Regions from separate parts of the Shewanella aegiceratis genome, predicted to be linked through region 1. Evidence: predicted binding sites of a transcription regulator. Region 1 holds the regulator's gene; the other holds the start of a gene.
What was found. Region 1 encodes FliA, which starts transcription of late flagellar genes. Its sites were predicted from a motif close to CTAAAGNTNNNNNNNNNNNNGCCGATA; they were not measured.

Region 1 (10,265 bases):
ATCACTGCTGACCGAGCAGAAGAGCCGCTTGGATCCTGTGGGTGCCATGTTAGAGAGCCGCCTGCTGGACGCCGAGTTTAGCCCAGAGGTCGCCGCCAAGTTATCGGCTCTTAGTGAGCACTATGTACCGGCGGATCTGGTAAAGGCCTTGCCACGCAGCTTGGCGAACATGCTCGACAATCAAGGGGATGACATTGTTCGTCAGGGCGGTGTGGTCGCCTTCGTGGGCCCAACCGGTGTGGGTAAGACGACGAGTGTCGCAAAATTAGCCGCTCGATTCGCCGCGCAGCATGGTTCAGATCAAGTTGCGCTCATTACAACGGATCATTATCGCATTGGAGCCTATGAGCAGCTGGCAACCTATGGCAAAATAATGGGGTGCCCGGTCAAGCAAGCTCATGATCTCAATGAGTTGGAACAAATTCTTTATCAGTTCCGCAATCGCAAGCTAGTATTGATAGATACGGCGGGCATGGGACAGAGAGATGTGAGATTGTTCCAGCAACTTGATAATTTAACTGCAAATAGCAGATTACCTATTCGTAGTTATCTGGTACTGTCATCTACAAGTCAAAGAAGAGTGCTTGAAGATGCCGTCGCGCAGTTTACCCGGATTCCATTATCCGGCGCGATTTTGACCAAATTAGATGAATCAGTGGCCTTGGCACCGGCGTTGAGTGTGTTGATTCAAAGTGGATTACCTTTGAGTTATGTCACCGATGGACAAAGAGTGCCAGAAGATATGCAAGTAGCCGACACCTTAGCCTTAGCCAACAAGGCCCTGTCGGTACTCGAAAAGAAAGTGCAACCAATACAGAATAACGAAAGGTCATATGAACAGGCCTACGCATTTGAGTAATATAATGAGTCGGGATCAAGCAAGCGGTTTACGTATGATGAATCAACCATATAACGAAAAAGTAAAAGTAATTGCCGTAACCGGTGGTAAGGGTGGCGTAGGTAAAACCAGCGTATCGATCAATACCGCCGTCTCCCTGGCCGAGAAGGGCAAGCGTGTGCTTGTGCTCGATGCCGACTTGGGCCTGGCCAACGTCGATGTCATGTTGGGCCTGAGAGCCGAGCGCAATCTCTCCCACGTATTATCTGGCGATGCCGACCTTGACGATATTATCGTACGCGGTCCTAAGGGGATTGGCATTATTCCAGCTACCTCTGGCACCCAGGCAATGGTCGAGCTGACACCGGCCCAGCATGCGGGCCTGATCCGTGCCTTTAGCGAGATGAAGACCCAGTTTGATATTCTGGTGGTCGATACCGCGGCAGGTATCTCAGACATGGTGCTCAGCTTCTCTCGCGCTTCTCAAGATGTGTTGGTTGTGGTGTGCGACGAGCCGACCTCTATTACCGATGCCTATGCTTTGATTAAGATTCTTAGCCGTGAGCACGGTGTATTCAGGTTTAAGATTGTGGCAAATATGGTCAGAAGTTTGCGAGAAGGGATGGAGTTGTTTGCTAAACTTAGCAAGGTAACCGACCGTTTTCTCGACGTGGCCCTGGAGCTGGTTGCGACTATCCCCTTCGATGAAAACCTTCGCAAATCAGTTCGTAAACAAAAGTTGATCGTCGAGGCATTTCCTAAGTCGCCGGCGTCAATTGCTTATCACGGCCTAGCGAATAAGATTATAAGCTGGCCAGTGCCACAACAACCGGGCGGACACCTGGAGTTCTTTGTAGAGCGATTGGTTCAACGTCCCGAATATCAAGAGGATCGTACGAGTGAGTAAAGCCGCTGCGTATACTTGTTTAGATAACAAAGCTTCTATTGTCGAACAGTATGCACCGTTGGTAAAAAGGATTGCTCACCATTTACTCGCTCGTCTACCCGCATCGGTGCAATTGGATGATCTGTTACAAGCAGGTATGATGGGCCTGCTTGAAGCCTCGGCCAAGTTCGATGGCAGCAAGGGCGCCAAGTTTGAAACCTTCGCCGGTATACGAATTCGCGGCTCTATGCTCGACGAAATTAGGCGAGGAGACTGGGTGCCCAGGTCGGTTCACCGTAATCAGCGACGCATAGCCCAGGTGATTGACGAGCTAGAACAAGAACTTGGACGTGACGCAAAAGACAATGAAATTGCGGATCGACTTGATATGACGCTCGATGAGTACCATCATATTCTTAATGATGTTTCTGTCGGGAAAGTAGTTGGAATTGAAGATCTTGGTGTATCGGTCGATGTAGTAAGACAGGAAGACGATCATCAGGACGACGCATTTGAGTCACTGGCAGAGACACAGTTCCACGAGGCCCTCGTCGAGGCGATTAAATTACTGCCAGAAAGAGATGGATTAGTTTTGTCGTTATATTATGACGAAGCATTAAATTTAAAAGAGATCGGTGCCGTACTTGATGTCAGCGAATCCCGAGTTAGCCAGATACACAGCCAGGCGATGCTCAGACTCAAAGCTAAACTCAAGCATTGGACCAAAATATAACGATTACATGAGCAATATAAAAACAGCTCCGCGGAGGAAACCTTGGACAAGAATATGAAGATTCTCGTTGTTGACGACTTCTCAACAATGAGACGCATCATCAAGAACTTGTTGAGAGACTTGGGTTTTAATAACACTCAGGAAGCAGATGACGGTTCGACAGCCTTGCCTATGTTGCAAAAAGGCGATTTTGACTTTGTCGTGACCGATTGGAATATGCCTGGCATGCAGGGGATCGACCTGTTAAAGGCTATCCGTGCTGATGACAACCTGAAGCACATTCCTGTGTTGATGGTGACTGCGGAAGCGAAAAGGGAACAGATCATTGCAGCGGCGCAGGCCGGTGTGAATGGCTATGTGGTGAAACCTTTTACTGCGGCGACATTGAAAGAGAAGTTAGACAAAATTTTCGAACGACTCGGTTAATCAAGGTTGAGCTATGCAGGCAGAAACTTCAGGGCTGATCAATCTAGCACAGGCCAAGCAACTCGTTGATCTGCTAGAGGCGGGTCAACAAGAGATGGCCGATGAGCTAGTTCGCGATATCGCCAGCCCGATTCAGAAAGAGCTGTTTGACGAGGTGGGTCGCCTAACCCGTCAGCTTCACAGTGCCATAGTGGACTTTCAGGTGGACGGTCGCCTCGTGGAGCTGGCCAATAGCGAAATTCCCGATGCCAAAGAGCGCCTCAATTATGTCATCGACATGACGGAACAGGCCGCTAATAAAACCATGGACGCTGTCGAAGAGTCTCTGCCTCTTGCAGATGCCCTTACCATGAACGTACAGGCCGTTAAGCCTTCCTGGGATCGCCTAATGCGTCGCGATATTCAGCTGCACGAATTCAAGGCGCTCTGCCATGACGTTCAGCAGTTCATCGAGCGCAGCGAATCCGATTCCAATCGTTTGAAAGAGTTACTCAACAACATACTACTGGCCCAGGACTTCCAAGATCTGACCGGACAGATGATCCGCCGGGTGATCGAGCTGGTGCGAGAGGTTGAGAGTAATCTGGTCTCTATGTTGACCGTATTTGGCGAGCAGCCCATCACGGATAAACCCCGTGCATCAGAGAAGTGTGTCGAAGCTGAAGGTCCTATTATGAACGCTGATCAGCGTGATGATGTCGTGACAGGGCAAGATGAAGTCGATGACTTGCTGTCGAGTCTAGGTTTCTAAGTAGGAGTCATATGAATGTCCTTTGATGTTGATGAAGAGATACTGCAGGACTTTTTGATTGAAGCGGGCGAGATCCTTGAGCTTCTCTCTGAACAGCTGGTGGCGTTAGAGAATAACCCCGACGACACCGAACTACTCAATGCCATCTTCCGTGGATTCCATACCGTTAAAGGCGGCGCCGGCTTCCTGAGTTTGACGCCCATGGTGGATGTTTGTCACGAAGCGGAAAACACCTTCGACCTGTTACGCACGGGTAAGCGTAGCGTTTCTGCCGAGCTGATGGATATCATCCTGCAGGCCGTCGACACCATCAACTCTATGTTTGCCGAGACCCAGGCGGGTGTCGAGCAAAGCCCTGCCGATGAAGGCCTGTTAGCTAACCTTAAATTATTGAGCTCTGGTGGCTTATTGCCATCTGAGCAGGGCGGAGCATCAGTTGAAGCCGTTGCAGATACGCCGGTTGAAGCAGCTATCGAAACACCAGCAGACGACGGTTTAGAGCTATTTGATATGCCGCTCGATGACGGTGTCGAACTGTTCGACGAGCCGGTAAGCGATACGCCCCTGACCTCTATCGCCGGAGAAGGTGATATAGATGAGATCGATGAATCTGAATTCGAAGCCCTGCTCGATGCCCTTCATGGCAGCGGTAAGGGGCCATCAAGTACGGCGCCAGCAGGTGCGGCGCCGATTCAGGCGAGCGACAGCGATGACATCACAGACGATGAGTTCGAGTCGCTGCTCGATGAACTGCATGGCTCGGGTAAGTTCCAGGCCCCTTCGGCTCCTATTGCCAAGGTGCCAGAGCCAACCTCGCCGCCGGTGGATGCCGATGAGATCACCGACGATGAATTTGAAAAGCTGCTCGATGAGCTGCATGGCGCCGGTGCAGGCCCTGGCAGTGAGACAAGTAAACCAGTAGCTCCAGCCGCTAAGGCACCAGCAGCGCCTGCGCCGGATAAAGTCGCCGCCCCTGCGCCAAGTAATGTTAAGGCTCAGAGCGTGAAGGCACAGCCCGTTGAGGCGCCAGCTCCTAAGCCTGTGGTGAAAGAGAAAGCCGCGGCCAAGGCGCCGGCAACTAATATGCCTCAGGCGGAAACCACAGTGCGCGTCGATACCGCGCGCTTGGATCAGATCATGAACATGGTCGGTGAGCTGGTATTGGTGCGTAACCGCTTGCTTAGCCTAGGGATCTCCCGCGATGATGAGGATATGTCTAAGGCGCTGGCGAACCTGGATCTGGTGACCGCCGATCTCCAGGGCGCGGTGATGAAGACGCGCATGCAACCGATCAAGAAGGTCTTCGGTCGCTTCCCTCGCGTGGTGCGGGATCTGGCGCGCAGCCTGAATAAAGAGATCGATCTTCGCATGATAGGTGAAGATACGGATCTGGATAAAAACCTGGTGGAAGCTCTTGCGGATCCTTTGGTTCACTTGGTGCGTAACTCGGTTGACCATGGTATCGAGATGCCTGACGAGCGTGAAGCCAATGGCAAGTCGCGTACCGGGACTATTACCCTTTCTGCCAGTCAGGAAGGGGATCATATCCTGCTCAAGATTGAAGATGATGGCGCGGGGATGGACCCCGAGAAGCTAAAACAGATCGCCATCAAGCGCGGCGTGCTCGATGAGGATGCAGCGGCGCGCATGTCTGATGAAGAGGCCTATAACCTTATCTTCGCCCCGGGCTTCTCTACCAAGGTGGAGATCTCCGATATTTCCGGCCGCGGCGTCGGCATGGATGTGGTGAAGACGCGTATCACTCAGTTAAACGGTACCGTGCATATTGATTCCTTGAAAGGTAAGGGGACTTGCCTGGAGATCAAGGTGCCGCTCACCCTGGCGATTATGCCGACTCTGATGGTGGAAGTGGCTCAGCAGGTATTTGCCTTGCCGCTGTCGAGCGTTAGCGAGATCTTCCATCTGGATCTGACCAAGACCAATATCGTTGATGGCCAGCTAACTGTGATTGTGCGGGAAAAGGCGGTGCCGCTCTTCTATCTCGAGCATTGGCTGAGTCGTAAGGCGGTGAGCTTTAAGCATGGCGACAAGCAGCACGGCCACGTGGTGATAGTGCAGCTGGGTACCATGCAGATAGGCTTCGTGGTTGACTCCTTGATCGGTCAGGAAGAGGTAGTGATCAAGCCTCTGGGGACTCTACTACACGGTACCCCTGGCATGGCTGGCGCGACTATTACCTCTGACGGTGGCATCGCATTGATATTAGATGTACCCGGCTTATTGAAACATTACGCCAAGAACAAGAAATAACAGTTAGCGGCACAGTGAGCTAAAGGATCAGCGTGATGCCCAGAGGCGTCACGCTTTGTTTAGGCAAGGATCCTGTTGTAGATAGGAATTTGAATGGCCATAAAAGTATTAGTTGTCGATGATTCAAGCTTTTTTCGTCGCCGAGTCAGTGAGATTGTCACCAAGGATGCGGAGTTAGAGGTCATAGGCACGGCGTCTAATGGTGCCGAGGCGGTTAAGCTCGCTGAGCAATTAAAGCCACAAGTGATCACCATGGATATTGAGATGCCAGTGATGGACGGCATCAGCGCAGTGCGTGAGATCATGGCGAAGTGTCCGACCCCCATCTTGATGTTCTCATCCCTTACCCACGACGGCGCCAAGGCAACCTTGGACGCCTTGGAAGCGGGTGCGTTAGATTTTCTTCCTAAACGATTTGAAGATATTGCCACCAACAAGGATGAGGCGATCGCTCTGTTGCAGCAGCGCATCAAGGCGCTGGGTCGCCGCCGCGTGTTCCGCCCCATACTGCCAAGAAGTGTGCCGCCAAAGCCAACGACAACAACTGCATCTACGACGCCGGCACGAGAGATGGCGCAGCGTCCTGCAACGCGTCCGAGCGCGCCTGTTACCCGCGCCAGCGGTAAGAGATATAAGCTTTTATTGATCGGCACCTCAACCGGCGGCCCCGTTGCGCTGCAGCGGATATTGACCAAGCTGCCGGCGAACTATCCTCATCCTATTTTGCTTATCCAGCATATGCCGGCAGCCTTTACGCCCGCCTTCGCCACGCGCTTAAATGGCCTGTGTGCCATCGAGGTGAAAGAGGCGCAAAATGGCGATCAGCTCAGGGCAGGCTGCGCCTACCTGGCACCCGGTGGCATGCAGATGATGTTAGAGCGTGGCGGCAGCTTTGGACGCATCAAGATAGTGGCCGGTAGCATGGATATGAATTACAAGCCCTGTGTCGACATTACCTTTGCCTCGGCCTCAAAGCTGAGTGGCGGTGAGACCCTGGCCGTGGTATTGACTGGTATGGGCGCCGATGGCCGCGAAGGGGCCAGGATGCTTAAGAATGTCGGGGCGACTATCTGGGCTCAAGATGAGGCCAGCTGCGTCGTTTACGGCATGCCACAGGCGGTGACCGCCGCCGGGATCTCCAGTCAGTCGATAGCACTCGATGATATGGCCGACGCCATCATTCGCGAGAGCGGACGTGGCTAGGCAGCGACAAGGCCTCAGCACCACAGTGCTGTTGCTGTTTTTTCTCTTGTTAGTTTGCTGCCTGGTGACCGGATCACTCTATCTCGACCTGAGGCATAAGAATGGCTTGCTCGAGGAGAAAGTAGCCCAGCTAGAGAAGAGTCAGGTGCTGCTGATGGTGCCCGATGAGCAGGCAAAGGCCTTGGCAGATTGGATGGAGAATAATCCTGAATTTACTCAGTCTATCATCAAGCAGGCAGAGCCTGGCAGCCAGGTGAGAGTCGAGATCGGCCCAGAAGTGCCTGAGGCGATCGTAAGGCAAGAGGCAGTTAGCCTTAGTGAGCAAACCGATAGTCTCGATCAACAGACAGTTAATCGAAATGAGCAGCAGGATCAGACCAGGCTAACGCCCTTGTTGCCTGCGGCGGATGCTGAAGCGCCAAGCCAGGGTGAACATCTGAGTGAGCACCAGCGCGAGCGAAAGGTGGCCAGCGCCACAGATAAGGCGACACAGGATGGTCAAACGCCATCGCAGCCGGTTAAGCTGTCAGAAGATAAAGATGGTGTTAAAGTAATAAGCCTGCCCCATGGCGGCATTCGAGTCACGACTCGCGAAGATAATTAAAACGATAACCTGATGGCGATACGCTCGAGGATTTAAGGGGTTTTACTTGAAGATCTGGACCATAGCAAATCAAAAAGGGGGCGTGGGTAAGACGACCACAGTGGCGAGCCTGGCTGGCGCCATGGCAAAACGGGGCAAACGAGTCTTGATGATAGACACGGATCCCCACGCGTCCTTAGGCTACTACCTGGGCATAGATTCTGAAGAGGTGCCCGCCTCGCTCTATGATCTGTTTCTGAAACACAAGAACCTGAATAAAGATCAGGTGCTTGCCCATATAGTCCCCACTAAGGTGGAAGGGATAGATCTCTTGCCGGCCACCATGGCGCTGGCAACGCTGGATCGCTCGCTCGGTCATCAGGAAGGGATGGGGTTGATCCTTAAACGCCTGCTTGCCTTAGTTGCCGACCAGTACGACGTCGCCCTCATCGACTGTCCTCCGGTGTTAGGGGTGTTGATGGTTAACGCCCTCGCGGCCAGTGAACATATCATCATTCCGGTGCAGACAGAGTTCCTGGCGATCAAGGGGCTAGATCGCATGGTCAAGACCATGACGCTCATGGGACGCTCTAAGAGCACCACCTACAGCTATACAATCGTTCCGACCATGTACGACAGACGCACCAAGGCCTCGCCCGCCGCCCTACAGCAGTTGGGGGAAGAGTACGGCGATGTACTCTGGCCAGATGTCATCCCTGTGGATACCAAGTTTCGTGATGCCAGCCTGGCGCACCTGCCAGCCTCGCACTACGCCAGCCATTCACGCGGTGTTAAGGCCTACGAGAGATTGCTCGATCACCTGCTGACCAAGGAGTTTGCGCATGTCAAACTCGGTTGACGAAGCTGTCTTTAATTATTTTTCCTTGCTGCTCTCCGAGCCCGGTGAAGAGAGCGTCACGGCCGACAAGCCTGAAGTAAGGGGCGAGCAGGTGACGGCACAAAATGGTCAAATGAGTGGCCATACACCTGCAGTAAAACGTCAGCCTCTTAGCGAACAATCTAAACCACGCCCGGTGATCACTCAGGCCACGCCGACACCGCTCAATAAGCTCGCGCTCGAGCAATTGCTGGCGCCGGTGAGTGAGTTAGATGCTCAGACAGAAACTCAGACAGCAAGCAAGGTTGAGCTCAAAACGCTCGATACCAAACCTGCTAGCGTCGAAACGATGACACAAGCTGTATCGGTTCAAACGAAATCTGAGTCGCAAGTTAAGCAAAAAATCGAAGAAAAATTAGAAACTTCGGCTAGTATTAAGCAAGAGCAAGTCGTTAGCGACAAGGTCGATTTGGCTGCGGCGCCGCAGACGCAAACCGGCGCGACACCACCAGGGGTGACAGAGGAACTAGTCGAGCTGCTCGACGATGAGTTTCAGGTGCTGTTTTTCAAGGTGGCGGGACTCACGTTGGCCGTGCCCTTGGTGAGCCTTGGCGGAATTGTTAAGGTGGAGCGGATCAATCACATTATGGGGCGACCGGCCTGGTATCTTGGGGTTCAGACCCATAGGGATTCGCAACTCAATATTGTCGATTCGGGTGCCTGGGTGATGCCGGAGAAATATGATGATAAACTGGCGCAATCCGTTGATTACCAATATATTGTACTCTTAGAGGACAGTAATTGGGGACTGGCCTGTGAGTCGCTGGTGAATTCCGTCAGAATTTTAAAGTCAGAAGTTAATTGGCGTACCAAAGCGGGTAAACGCCCTTGGCTGGCTGGCGTCGTAAAAGAACAGATGTGCGGCATTCTACATGTGCAGGCACTGATTGAATTATTAAATTTGGGTTTAGGTAGTCAGGACTCTATTGGCTGAGGTTAATATGGCAGATGCAAAAAACGTCGCGGCAGTTGCCGCAGGTAAAGATGATGAAGTGTTGCAGTGGGTAACCTTCCGTTTAGATAATGAAACCTATGGTATCAATGTGATGCAGGTGCAAGAGGTGTTGCGTTACACAGAGATTGCTCCTGTACCAGGGGCACCTCATTATGTGCTGGGGATCATTAACCTGCGCGGTAACGTGGTTACCGTTATCGATACCCGCTCTCGTTTTGGTTTGCCTTCTGCCGAGGTGGATGACTCTACCCGTATCGTGATCATCGAAGCAGAGAAGCAGGTGATAGGGATTCTTGTCGACAGTGTCGCCGAAGTGGTCTATCTGCGTGGCTCAGAGATAGATAACGCGCCGAATGTGGGCACGGAAGAGAGTGCCAAGTTCATTCAAGGCGTGAGCAATCGTGATAACGAATTACTCATTCTGGTGGATCTCGATAAGTTACTCTCTGATGAAGAGTGGATGGAGTTGGCTCAGCTTTAAGGGCTTAGCCGTCGACGATAGTGCATTGACGATATAGCCATTGACGATAAAAAGCCGTCGCCTCGTTCGATGGCTTTTTTCGTGTTGTAAAAGGTCGAGCGTAGAAATGAAGGTTAATGGAGTTGGCATTTATGATAGGCGATGAGATCTTAATCGCGGCATTACTGTATGTGGTTGCCTGTCTCGCACTGGTGCTGTATCAGCAAAAACAAACTAGCAAGCTCAGAGCCAAGATTGACG
Region 2 (10,265 bases), 570 kb from region 1:
CTCAGAGGCACCAAGACGCCTATCGCCAGCACAGTACCCGGCAGGGCATAGCCCGTCGAGGCCAGACGTGACGGCAGGATATCGATTTTTCTTGGGCTGCAGCGCCGGACAAACATCAAGAGCAAGGCAAACACCACAGTGACTAGACTAACCACTAGGGCAATGATCAGGCTGTTGAGACTGTATTCCCAGAAGGCCTGATTCCAACTGACATCAAAATAATCCCAGGCATACCCCAGCAAGACCCATACCGGCAGGCCGAAGGCCAACAGCAGCAGCACAGCGCAATAGCCCGCGGCGAGCCAAGCCTTGAAACCCGATAGCGCATATCGTTCGTGGGAGGTTATCGGCGTCTGTTTCTGAAACAGCTGCTGTTTACGCCGGGCAAATCGCTCGGCACCGATCAGGCAGAAGACCACCAGCAGTATGATGGCTGAGAGTTTGGCTGCCGCCGCCAGACTGCCGTATCCCAGCCAGGTATCGTAGACAGCCGTCGTCAAGGTAGGCACGGCAAAGTAGCTGACGGTAGCGAAATCGGCGGCCGTCTCCATCGCCACCAGCGCCGCCCCCACCGCCAAGGCGGGCCGTGCCATAGGCAAATTCAGTCGCCAGAAACTGCGCCAGGGCCCTGCCCCCATCACTCTGGAGGCGTGCAGCAGGCTTGGCGACTGCTCCATGAAGGCGGTGCGCGCCAGCAGATAGATATAGGGAAACAGCACCAGTGCCAGCATCACAGACGCACCGCCCAGGGTGCGCACATCGGGAAAGTAATAATCCGTAGGCGACAGCCAGCCATTGACTTGCCGCAGCCAGGCCTGAACCGGCCCGGCATAATCCAGCAGGTCCGTATAGACATAGGCCACCACATAGGCCGGCATGGCTAGTGGTAGCAGCAACGCCCACTGAAACCAATTGCGTCCGGGAAAATCACAGCGGGCCACGCACCAAGCCGCAGGCACGGCGATCAGCAAGGCGCCCAGGCTGACAAACAACATTAAGGCCAAGGTGTTGAAAATATAGGTCGGCAGGACGGTTTGCATCAGGTGACCGAATACCGCCTCATCTGGCACCATTGCCTGTATGCAGATGGCTCCCAGCGGTAGGGCGAAACAGATGGCGGTCAGATAGCTTAGGGTCGACCAGGATTTGGGAAAGCCTAAAATCATAGAAAATCTCAATAAAGCGAGTCAGGCCATTATCTATGACCAACTTAAATCTAAGCTTAAACGCAAACGATTATTAATTGAATAGTGACCCATGCGGCATAAAAACGAGATAGCCTTCCCTAAGGAAGGCTATCTTTTAAGCAACGACCGCCTAGCACTAGAGATCGAACTTGACCTGATCGAGCAACTTCACCGCCGCGCCGTGATACTCGGCCAGCTTGTAAATGGGCAGCTCATCGGCCTTATAGTCACCCCAGGAGGCTACCAGTTTAGACGGCTTCACATCCACCTTGACTGGATATTCCATGTTAAGTTCGGCATAGGTCTGCTGCGCCTGTTGACCCGAGAGGTATTCCATCAACTTGATGGCGTTCTCACGCGCTGGGGCATACTTAGCCAGTGCCATGCCAGAGACATTGATGTGAGCACCGCGATTTTTCTGATTCGGGAAGTTAATGTTGACCGCCTCGGCCCAAGGCACCTGCTTAGGATCTTGTAACATCTTACCCAAGTAGTAGCTGTTACCTATGGCGATATCACACAGTCCCTCTTTAACCGCCTTCACCTGCGCCCTGTCGTTACCCTGTGGCTTGCGGGCGAGGTTTGCCTTAACGCCTTCCAGCCAGGTCTTGGTATCTGCCTCACCATGATGGGCGATCATCGACGCCACCAGAGAGATGTTGTAGGGGTGCTTACCGCTACGGGTACAGATCTTGCCCTTAAATTTAGGATCCGCCAGATCTTCATAATCGATCTCCAAAGGGCCGAGACGCTCCTTAGAAGAGTAGATATTTCTCACGCGTTTCGTCAGGGCAAACCAATCGCCATTGGGCGAGCGAAGATTCGCAGGAATGTTCTGCGCTAAGGTCTCGCTGTCGACCGAGGCCACCAGCCCTTTATCCGCCAACTCCATCAAACGGGAGAAATCTGAGGTGAGCACGAGATCCGCAGGTGACAGACGTCCCTCGCGGGCAATTCGCTCGGCAATGCCCTGTTTGGCAAAAACCAGATTGACCTTGATGCCAGTCTCTTTGGTAAAGTCGGCCAAAATGGGATCGATTAGGAAAGCCTGTCGGTAAGAATAAACAGTGACGCTGTCGGCCGCATTGGCCATTGAAGTGACACAAGCAAAACCCAGAACAGCCAAACGTTTCATGAATCTCATGCAATACTCCGCGATAAAGTTAATGATAATAATTATCAATTGCGACAAGAGTAATCAATCTGGCAGGAAACGGCAAGTGAGATCCATCAAAATTTACGAGACCGCTCATTTTGACCAAAAAAGCCTCGCTGACTAGACTCAAAGGACTCGGCCACAAAAAGGATCTCATATGTTTCTGGAAATTCTCGCGCTGATACTCGCCGTCATTCTTATTTTATTCCTGTTTAAACATAGATTTACTCGGGTACGAGTCAGGCGGGCCCGCAGGGCCGCCGGGCCGCAGGCCAACCTGAGTGCTAGGATGATCAGCGAAGAAGTTCCCCATGCGCCGACGCACAGCCTCAATACCAGCCATCCCTATCACTGTGTCGAGATCGTCAACGAAGAGGGCCTGTGTGGCAGCGCGAAGAAATTAAGAGGCAAACGATTCCTCTCCAAAGACGCACCAACACTACCACTTCCCGGCTGCAGCGAGGGTGAATGTAGCTGCCGATATCTGCATCATGAAGACAGGAGAGAACAAACTGACGATAGGCGGGTCGACTTCGGTGTGACCCGTGAACTCTATGGTGTGTTTGGCGAGCCCAACAGGCGCAGTCAACCGGCTAAGGGACGGCGCCATACTGATACTCGCCACTAACAGAAAAGCACCAACGGCTCCTCACTACACCCAAATCATTGAGCGCAAGCTCTTTAGTGATACAGCCAAGCCTAGGCGTGGGGGCGTGTGGTTAACATGGCCGCGCCCTTGGAGAAGGTCTGTAGCCATCTGGCCGTGGCCGGCGCGATCTTACGCCAATCCAGATCCGGATGACGAAAATCTACATACTCTAACAAACAGGCGAGACAGATCTGCTGTAAGGACACCTTGCTGTGGCCAGAAATGGCCATCAACTCTATCTGCGCCAAGCCCCTGAGTAAGGCCTGTTCAAACCGGGCCGTCCAAAATGGGCTACGCAAACCCTCATCGTCACGCATCTGCTCCTGCCTTAAGGCCACCGCGCTATCGAGCAAGCCCTTAATCAGGGAATACTGGGTCTCGCCGTACCAGGAATCACCGGGCTGTCCAAACAACTCGCCACCACAATACTCATGATCCAGGTAGCGCAGAATCACCTCGCTGTCATACAAGGTGCCACCATCGTTTAACAGCAGACAAGGGATCTTGGCCAGCGGATTGGCATCCAGCAATAGCTCGGTATTCTCAAGTGGATTGACGGCGACCGGCTCGATGCCCCTGATGGCAAACTGCGCGATAACGACCCGCACGGTTCTGGCGTAGGGTGACGCCGGCGAAAAGAGTAATTGCATCTCACTTCCTCTACCAATATTTCTCGACGGTGATCTGCCCTGGCGCCCGGCGAAGGTTCTTAGCCAGCCCGCGGGACAGCAACAGGGTATTGAGCTCCTTGATCATCTCTGGATGGCCACAGATCATCACCTGTGAATCTTGCGCGCTCAGCTTGAGGCCGACCTGCTGCTCGATCACACCGCACTCGATACCTTGGGTGATGCGGCAACTGAGCGCCCCTTCCACCAGCTCCCGAGTCACTGAGGTGACTAAGGTAAACTTTCCGGGGTATTTGGCCTCGAACGCCTTAAGCTCTTCATAATAGGCGAGATCCTCTTGATAGCGCACGCCGTAGACTAAGATCACCCGCTCAAAACGCTGCCATGGTTCGGTGGTTCTCATCATGGAGATAAAGGGGCCCACCGCGGTTCCCGTAGCAAAAAACCACATATGCTTGCCCTGGGCAGGGATCTCATCCAGCGTCATGAAGCCCGCCGCCTTAGTGGAGATATCGATGCTGTCTCCCGGGGCTAAGGCCTGCAACTTAGGCGATAGCAGACCATCGTCCACACTGACCGCCAGCACCTCCAGCAGCGGCGCATCGGGCGCATTGACCAGTGAATAGGCTCTGGCGACACGTTTATCGTCGATATGCAGCGACAACTTAATAAATTGTCCAGCAATGAATTCGCCAATATCTGCCGACAGCTTCAGGGTAAATAACTGATCGCTCCAGTCAATCCGCTCTACAACCTTTGCCTCTCCCCACATATCGCCACCTCTGCTGGCATCAATCGATACTGATACTCCCATGATTCATAGATTTTCTATCCGAGTCAAGATAACAAAAAACCCCTTATCTTAAGGGGTTTATCGAAATCAAATGGGAGTCAGAAGGCCTTATTCTTGCTCTGTCTCTTGATTGAAACTGTCTCTGAATGCCTGCAGCCCTTCCTGTACTAAGCCATAGGTCTTGTCGACCCCAGCCGCAATATCGCCTTCAAGCACCTTGAGTCCGGAGAGGATATCTTTGGCCTCATCGAAACCTTGGTCAATGGCACCACCGATTATGTCCATGAAGGAGCTGAGCTGCTCATCGAAGGACATGCTGCTGTTTTGCTCTTGATGTATGGCGAAGAATTGAGTCGCGAAGCTGACGATGCGCTCGGCCGTCGCCTCGGGAGAGGTATCCACCCCTTGAGCCGCCGCCGTCTCGATGGCGTGCTCACCCATGGTTGGTGCCAGCTCTTCATTAATCGCCTCAATCGCCGCCTTATACAACAGCTGCATGGGCTCATTGCCCGCGCTCAAGTTCACCTCTTGCTGCGCTTCCAGGATCGCCGTATTCATCAGCTGTTTACTGGCCGCCAAAGCCGTCTTGTTCTTGGCCACTTCGGAGACTTGTTGACCATGGTTAGTCGTCGAATCTGTCTTGTTGTGCGCCGCCGCAGATACGGCTCCGCCGTGATTTTGAATCTCCATAATCGCCTCGCTCACCAAATTAAATTAACCCTCAGCTATTATTATCGTCCATTTTGTAAGCAACTTTAGCGCAAATGCCCAATTAATCTGTCATCGGCAATTCACCCAAAGTGCGATATGCTAACCAATTCGTTAATTAAATAAGGGTTCCCATGTTACGACTCATCAGCTTTGGACTTCTCGCCCTGGTAGCTTACCTACCGATGGCGCAGGCCAATCCAGCGATCGCCAGCAAGACGGTAATTCTGGTGCGTCATGCCGAAAAAGCCGACCAGGGACGCGACCCTAGCTTGAATGACGCGGGCAAGTTGCGAGCACAGGCATTGGTTGAAAGCTTGGGCGATACCCCACTCAGCCTGGCCATATCCACACAATTCAAGCGCACGCAGGAAACCTTAACGCCGCTTATTACCGCCAGAGGAATTCCTTTAGTTGTCATCGACGCAGGCAAGGATTTGGACAAACATATTGCGACCATTGCCGACAAGGTGATGGCGCAGCAGGGCAATGTGATCATCGCCGGCCACTCCAATACTGTGCCACTGATCATCAAGGCACTTCGAGGACCCGAAATACCTCAATTGAGAGAGGATGAATATGACAATTTGTTTATCCTTTCCCTGCCCCAAAATGGCGCAAGTAGCCTGATAAAAACCCAATATGGTGCAACTTCAGGCAATACCCAATAAGGATTAGACATTAGTCTAGATAGCGCTAGCTTTATGATCTAAACTTGATTACATTAGCGATATATGGAATAGCAGCACGCGCTGACGTTAAGCGCAGCCACGGAGAATCACTGGTGAGTAATTCGTTTTTTGGAGCGGGAAATAAAAGTAAACCTTTGTCGGTTAGCTGTCAAAACTGCAACCGATTAACGGTTATCGAAGGCGAGACAATCTGCTTCAAGGGTGGAGAGATCATTAGACTGACCCCCTATGAGCCGCAAAATACCAAGCTCAGCCTCCTCTGTGACGGTTGGAAGCCGATCAACACCTCAAAAACAGCCTAGTCCTTCTGCCAGCCAGTCTGGCGGCAAACCCTACATCATCCCCGCATAGTCATTCGCGTAGTGCTTTACTTCACGCGTAAGCCCTTCGATTACGGTCGAGGGCGGGATCATGGCAAGGGTCAAGCCCCGTGTTGTGACCCTCAGGTAGGAGCTCAGCTGGGCATAGACGACCACCAACTCCTCCTGTCCCAATCCCCGCTCTCTTAAGGTCGCCATGATGGCAAGCCAATCGGTATCTACGATCCGCGCCTGGCCTTCGATACTTGCATGTATAGGGATGTTTTTCATGGGACCGCCTCCGTAGGTTTGTTATTAACAAATATTATGCAAATCAAACCTGAACGAATACTTAATCCCACACAATTAATGCTGATTTTGTACGGTCCATAATTTCTTATACAGGCCATCGGCCGCCAACAGGCTCTGATGATCGCCACGCTCAACTATCTTGCCCTGACTCAGCACCAAGATCTGGTCGGCATCCACGACCGTCGACAGCCTGTGGGCGATAACCAGACTCGTATGCCCCTTGGCCATCTCCTTGAGCGCATTGAGGATCGCCTGCTCCGAATGGCTATCCAGCGAAGAGGTCGCCTCATCGAACACCAACAGGGGCGAGCCCTTGAGGATCGCCCTGGCGATCGCCACCCTCTGTTTCTCGCCGCCGGAGAGTTTTAACCCGCGCTCACCCACCTTGGTGTGCCAGCCTTCACTGAGTTGTGAGACGAAGTTTGACAGATGCGCCAGCTCTATCGCCGCCTTCACCTGATCATCGCTCGCCCCCGGCAGACCATAACGAATATTCTCCAGCAGAGAGTCGTTAAACAACACGGTATCTTGGGGCACTATGGCGATGGCGCTACGCAGCGCGTGTTGAGTCAGCGCCTTGGTATCTTGGCCATCTATGGTGATAGTCCCCTGCTGCGTCTCATAGAAGCGAAACAACAGCTTCACTATGGTAGATTTCCCCGCGCCGCTATCCCCCACTATCGCCACCTTGTGACCGGCGGGGATCTCGAAACTCACATCGGACAAGATAGGCCTGTCACCGTAACGAAAACTCACCCCCTCAAATTTAAGGCTCCCTTGGGTGATATGGGGCGATGTCGCATCGGGGGCATCCTCAATCTTAGGCTGCCTGTCTAGCAGGCTAAACATGCGATCTATGTTGGCCAGGGCGCCGCGGATCTCGCGGTAGACGAAGCCTAAAAAATTCAGCGGCATAAACAGCTGCATCATGAAGGCGTTGATCAGCACAAAGTCACCTATGGTCATGGCCCCCTGGCTCACCTGAGTCGCCGCCAGCGCCAACATCAGGGTCATCGCCAGCGAGATGATCAGCGCCTGACCAGCATTGAGCGCAAACAATGAGAGTCGATTCTTACGTTTGGCCACTTCCCAGCGCTCGAGGGCATGATCATATTGCTCAGATTCATAGGCCTCGTTGTTAAAGTATTTCACCGTCTCATAGTTAAGCAGGCTATCTATGGCGCGGGTATTGGACTGAGAATCGGCCATCGCTGCCTCCCGCACGAAGCCGGTACGCCATTCGGTGGCGAAGATGGAGAAGAGAATATAGGCAACGACGGCGCTCAGGGTAATTAGCGCAAATGCCCAGCCATAGTTATACAGCAAGATACCCACCACCAGGGCTATCTCGAGCAGGGTCGGTACTATGTTGAATACCATGAAGCGCATCAAGAAGCTGACCCCGCTGGTACCGCGCTCGATATCCCGCGACAGTCCCCCGGTACGCCGCTCAAGATGAAACGCCAGATCCAGCCGATGCAGATGGTCAAACACAGACAAGCCAAGGCGCCTTATCGCCCGCTCGGTGACCCGGCCAAATAGTGTGTCTCTCACCTCTGAGATCACCGTATTGAGCAGGCGCAGGCTGCCGTATGCGAGCACCAGGGCGATGGGTACGGCGATCATCTGCTCGCTAGATGCCTCACTCAGGGTATCCACCAATTGCTTGAGCACGAATGGCAGGCCGACACTCGCCATTTTGGCCACCACCAGACAGGCCAGCGCCAGCACTACCCGTCCCTTAAACTCCAATAAATAGGGCCAAAGCAATTTCAGGACATGCCAGTTCAGTTTATCGATAGGACCATCAAAATAGAGCGTGGGACGCATGGCAACTCCAGCTAGCATCAAGATAAGGACGATGGCATTTAGGTGAGTTTAAGATAAAAGCCATAACATACACCATCTTACCTCAGTAGGCTCATCCGCCACTAGCTCAATTATCCGCCTTTGCCAAGGGGTTAGCATTTTGCCTTAGATAAGCAGGTCAATATCAGACTTTTGGTGCAGTCCATCGTACAAACAGGTACAACTTTTGACTGATTAAATGATGGCAAAACCAGAAAAAAGCATTATTCTTGAGAGAATAATTATCAGTTTAGTGTTTCAACGGGGTAATTATTGTTATCTCTTGCCGGAGATTTTGATAATCTCAAGATCAGCTTAAGGCAGTTCAAGCTGAGTAAAAAGCAGAGCGGGAATAACCCCAAATTTTTAAAGGAAGCCGATATGCCACAATCATCTGACGTGCAATACCCTCCATTGCCATTGGTACAAACTTGGGTATGGATGATGACAGAATCGAACAGCCCAGAAATCCAACAAAAGGGTCAAAACAATTTAATATCGTCTTTTGGCAGTCTTGCTAAAGCCAACGAATATCTGGTGAAACAACAAGCCAAATAAACAGGCCAGCAGAACGCAAAAAAGGAAGCCTATTGGCTTCCTTTTTCATTTCAGGTCGGCATAGCATCAAGCGACTGTCACTAACTCTGCAACTAACAAAACCTTGGGCAAAGCTGGCATAGCGTTAGCTGCGGCGCTCGAGCACACACTGATTCAAATTTGCCAGCAAGGTTTCGGTATCTTCCCAACCGATACAGGCATCTGTGATGCTCTGGCCGTAACACAACGGCTGCCCTTCGATATAGTCCTGACGTCCCTCAACCAAGTGACTCTCAACCATCACACCGAAAATCGCCCGCTCACCGGCGCTCACCTGGCTGGCCACATCTTCGCCCACCAACATCTGGCGCTTAAACTGTTTGCTGCTGTTAGCATGACTAAAATCCACCATGATATTTTGCGGCAGGTTAGCCTTAGCCAACTGCTCGCTGATCGCCTGCACGTGCTCGGCGCTATAGTTAGGCTCCTTGCCACCACGCAGAATGATGTGACAATCAGGATTGCCCTTGGTGGAGACGATCGCCGAATGGCCATACTTGGTCACCGACAGGAAATGGTGCGGCGCACTGGCGGCGCCGATAGCATCGATAGCCACCTTGATGGTGCCATCGGTACCATTCTTAAAACCGACAGGGCAAGAGAGGCCAGATGCCAGCTCTCTGTGTACCTGTGATTCAGTGGTGCGAGCACCGATAGCGCCCCAACACATGAGATCCGCCACATATTGAGGCGTGATCATATCTAAAAATTCACCCGCGGTCGGCACGCCTAACTCATTGAGATCTAAAAGCAGTTTTCGAGCTGTGCGCAGGCCATCGTTGAGCTTGAAGCTATTGTCCATGTAAGGGTCATTGATCAGGCCCTTCCAGCCCACAGTGGTGCGCGGTTTCTCGAAATAGACGCGCATCACGACCTCGAGTTGATCCTTATATTGCTCGCGCAATTTGGCGAGTCTCTCACCATATTCCAGCGCCGCCTTAGGGTCGTGGATAGAACAGGGTCCAATGATCACCAACAGACGATCATCTTCTTTTTTCAGGATATTGTGAATATTCTGCCGCGCGTTAAACACTGTTGCCGATGCATTTTCGCTTGCCGGAAATCGCTCGAGGATGGCGACAGGGGGTAACAACTCTTTAATTTTATTAATGCGAACGTCATCAGTTTGATAATACATGATATTTATTTTCCACTCCGGCTCTGGATTAAATAAGGGTCTCTCTATTGCACTACTGATTTCAATTTATCCAGTATCCACAGCTATTGCAACCAAACATTAATAAAATAAAGAAGATAAAAATAACCATCTGTTATATAAGATTAAATTATTATTTTTATTTAAAACTTCCTCAGCTAAGCGTGCTAGAAAAAACAGAATTAACAAAACAAAGTGTTAACATTTATCTGGAAATCGACCAAAAGGCTATCTATAGT

Region 2: K0H80_RS04340 (DUF5610 domain-containing protein) is a predicted target of FliA. The motif match lies at 5,147-5,173, and genes of this name have one in related genera.

The regions. Positions count from the first base shown of each region.
Region 1 covers NZ_CP080416.1:1,541,148-1,551,412, forward strand. The annotation lists gene flhF (flagellar biosynthesis GTPase FlhF) at 1-859, shown strand, start outside; gene K0H80_RS06875 (MinD/ParA family protein) at 864-1,745, shown strand; gene K0H80_RS06880 (RNA polymerase sigma factor FliA) at 1,738-2,457, shown strand; gene cheY (chemotaxis response regulator CheY) at 2,500-2,883, shown strand; gene K0H80_RS06890 (protein phosphatase CheZ) at 2,897-3,634, shown strand; gene K0H80_RS06895 (chemotaxis protein CheA) at 3,650-5,905, shown strand; gene K0H80_RS06900 (protein-glutamate methylesterase/protein-glutamine glutaminase) at 5,999-7,108, shown strand; gene K0H80_RS06905 (membrane anchored protein in chemotaxis locus) at 7,101-7,712, shown strand; gene K0H80_RS06910 (ParA family protein) at 7,759-8,550, shown strand; gene K0H80_RS06915 (chemotaxis protein CheW) at 8,534-9,523, shown strand; gene K0H80_RS06920 (chemotaxis protein CheW) at 9,531-10,025, shown strand; gene K0H80_RS06925 (DUF2802 domain-containing protein) at 10,160-10,265, shown strand, end outside.
Region 2 covers NZ_CP080416.1:967,820-978,084, reverse strand. The annotation lists gene K0H80_RS04365 (ABC transporter permease) at 1-1,166, opposite strand, end outside; gene K0H80_RS04360 (Fe(3+) ABC transporter substrate-binding protein) at 1,324-2,331, opposite strand; gene K0H80_RS04355 (hypothetical protein) at 2,501-2,971, shown strand; gene K0H80_RS04350 (glutathione S-transferase N-terminal domain-containing protein) at 3,043-3,642, opposite strand; gene K0H80_RS04345 (ferredoxin--NADP reductase) at 3,653-4,393, opposite strand; gene K0H80_RS04340 (DUF5610 domain-containing protein) at 4,523-5,104, opposite strand; gene K0H80_RS04335 (phosphoglycerate mutase family protein) at 5,257-5,793, shown strand; gene K0H80_RS19735 (hypothetical protein) at 5,907-6,116, shown strand; gene K0H80_RS04330 (hypothetical protein) at 6,147-6,404, opposite strand; gene K0H80_RS04325 (ABCB family ABC transporter ATP-binding protein/permease) at 6,480-8,255, opposite strand; gene K0H80_RS04320 (hypothetical protein) at 8,547-8,831, shown strand; gene aroG (3-deoxy-7-phosphoheptulonate synthase AroG) at 8,956-10,008, opposite strand.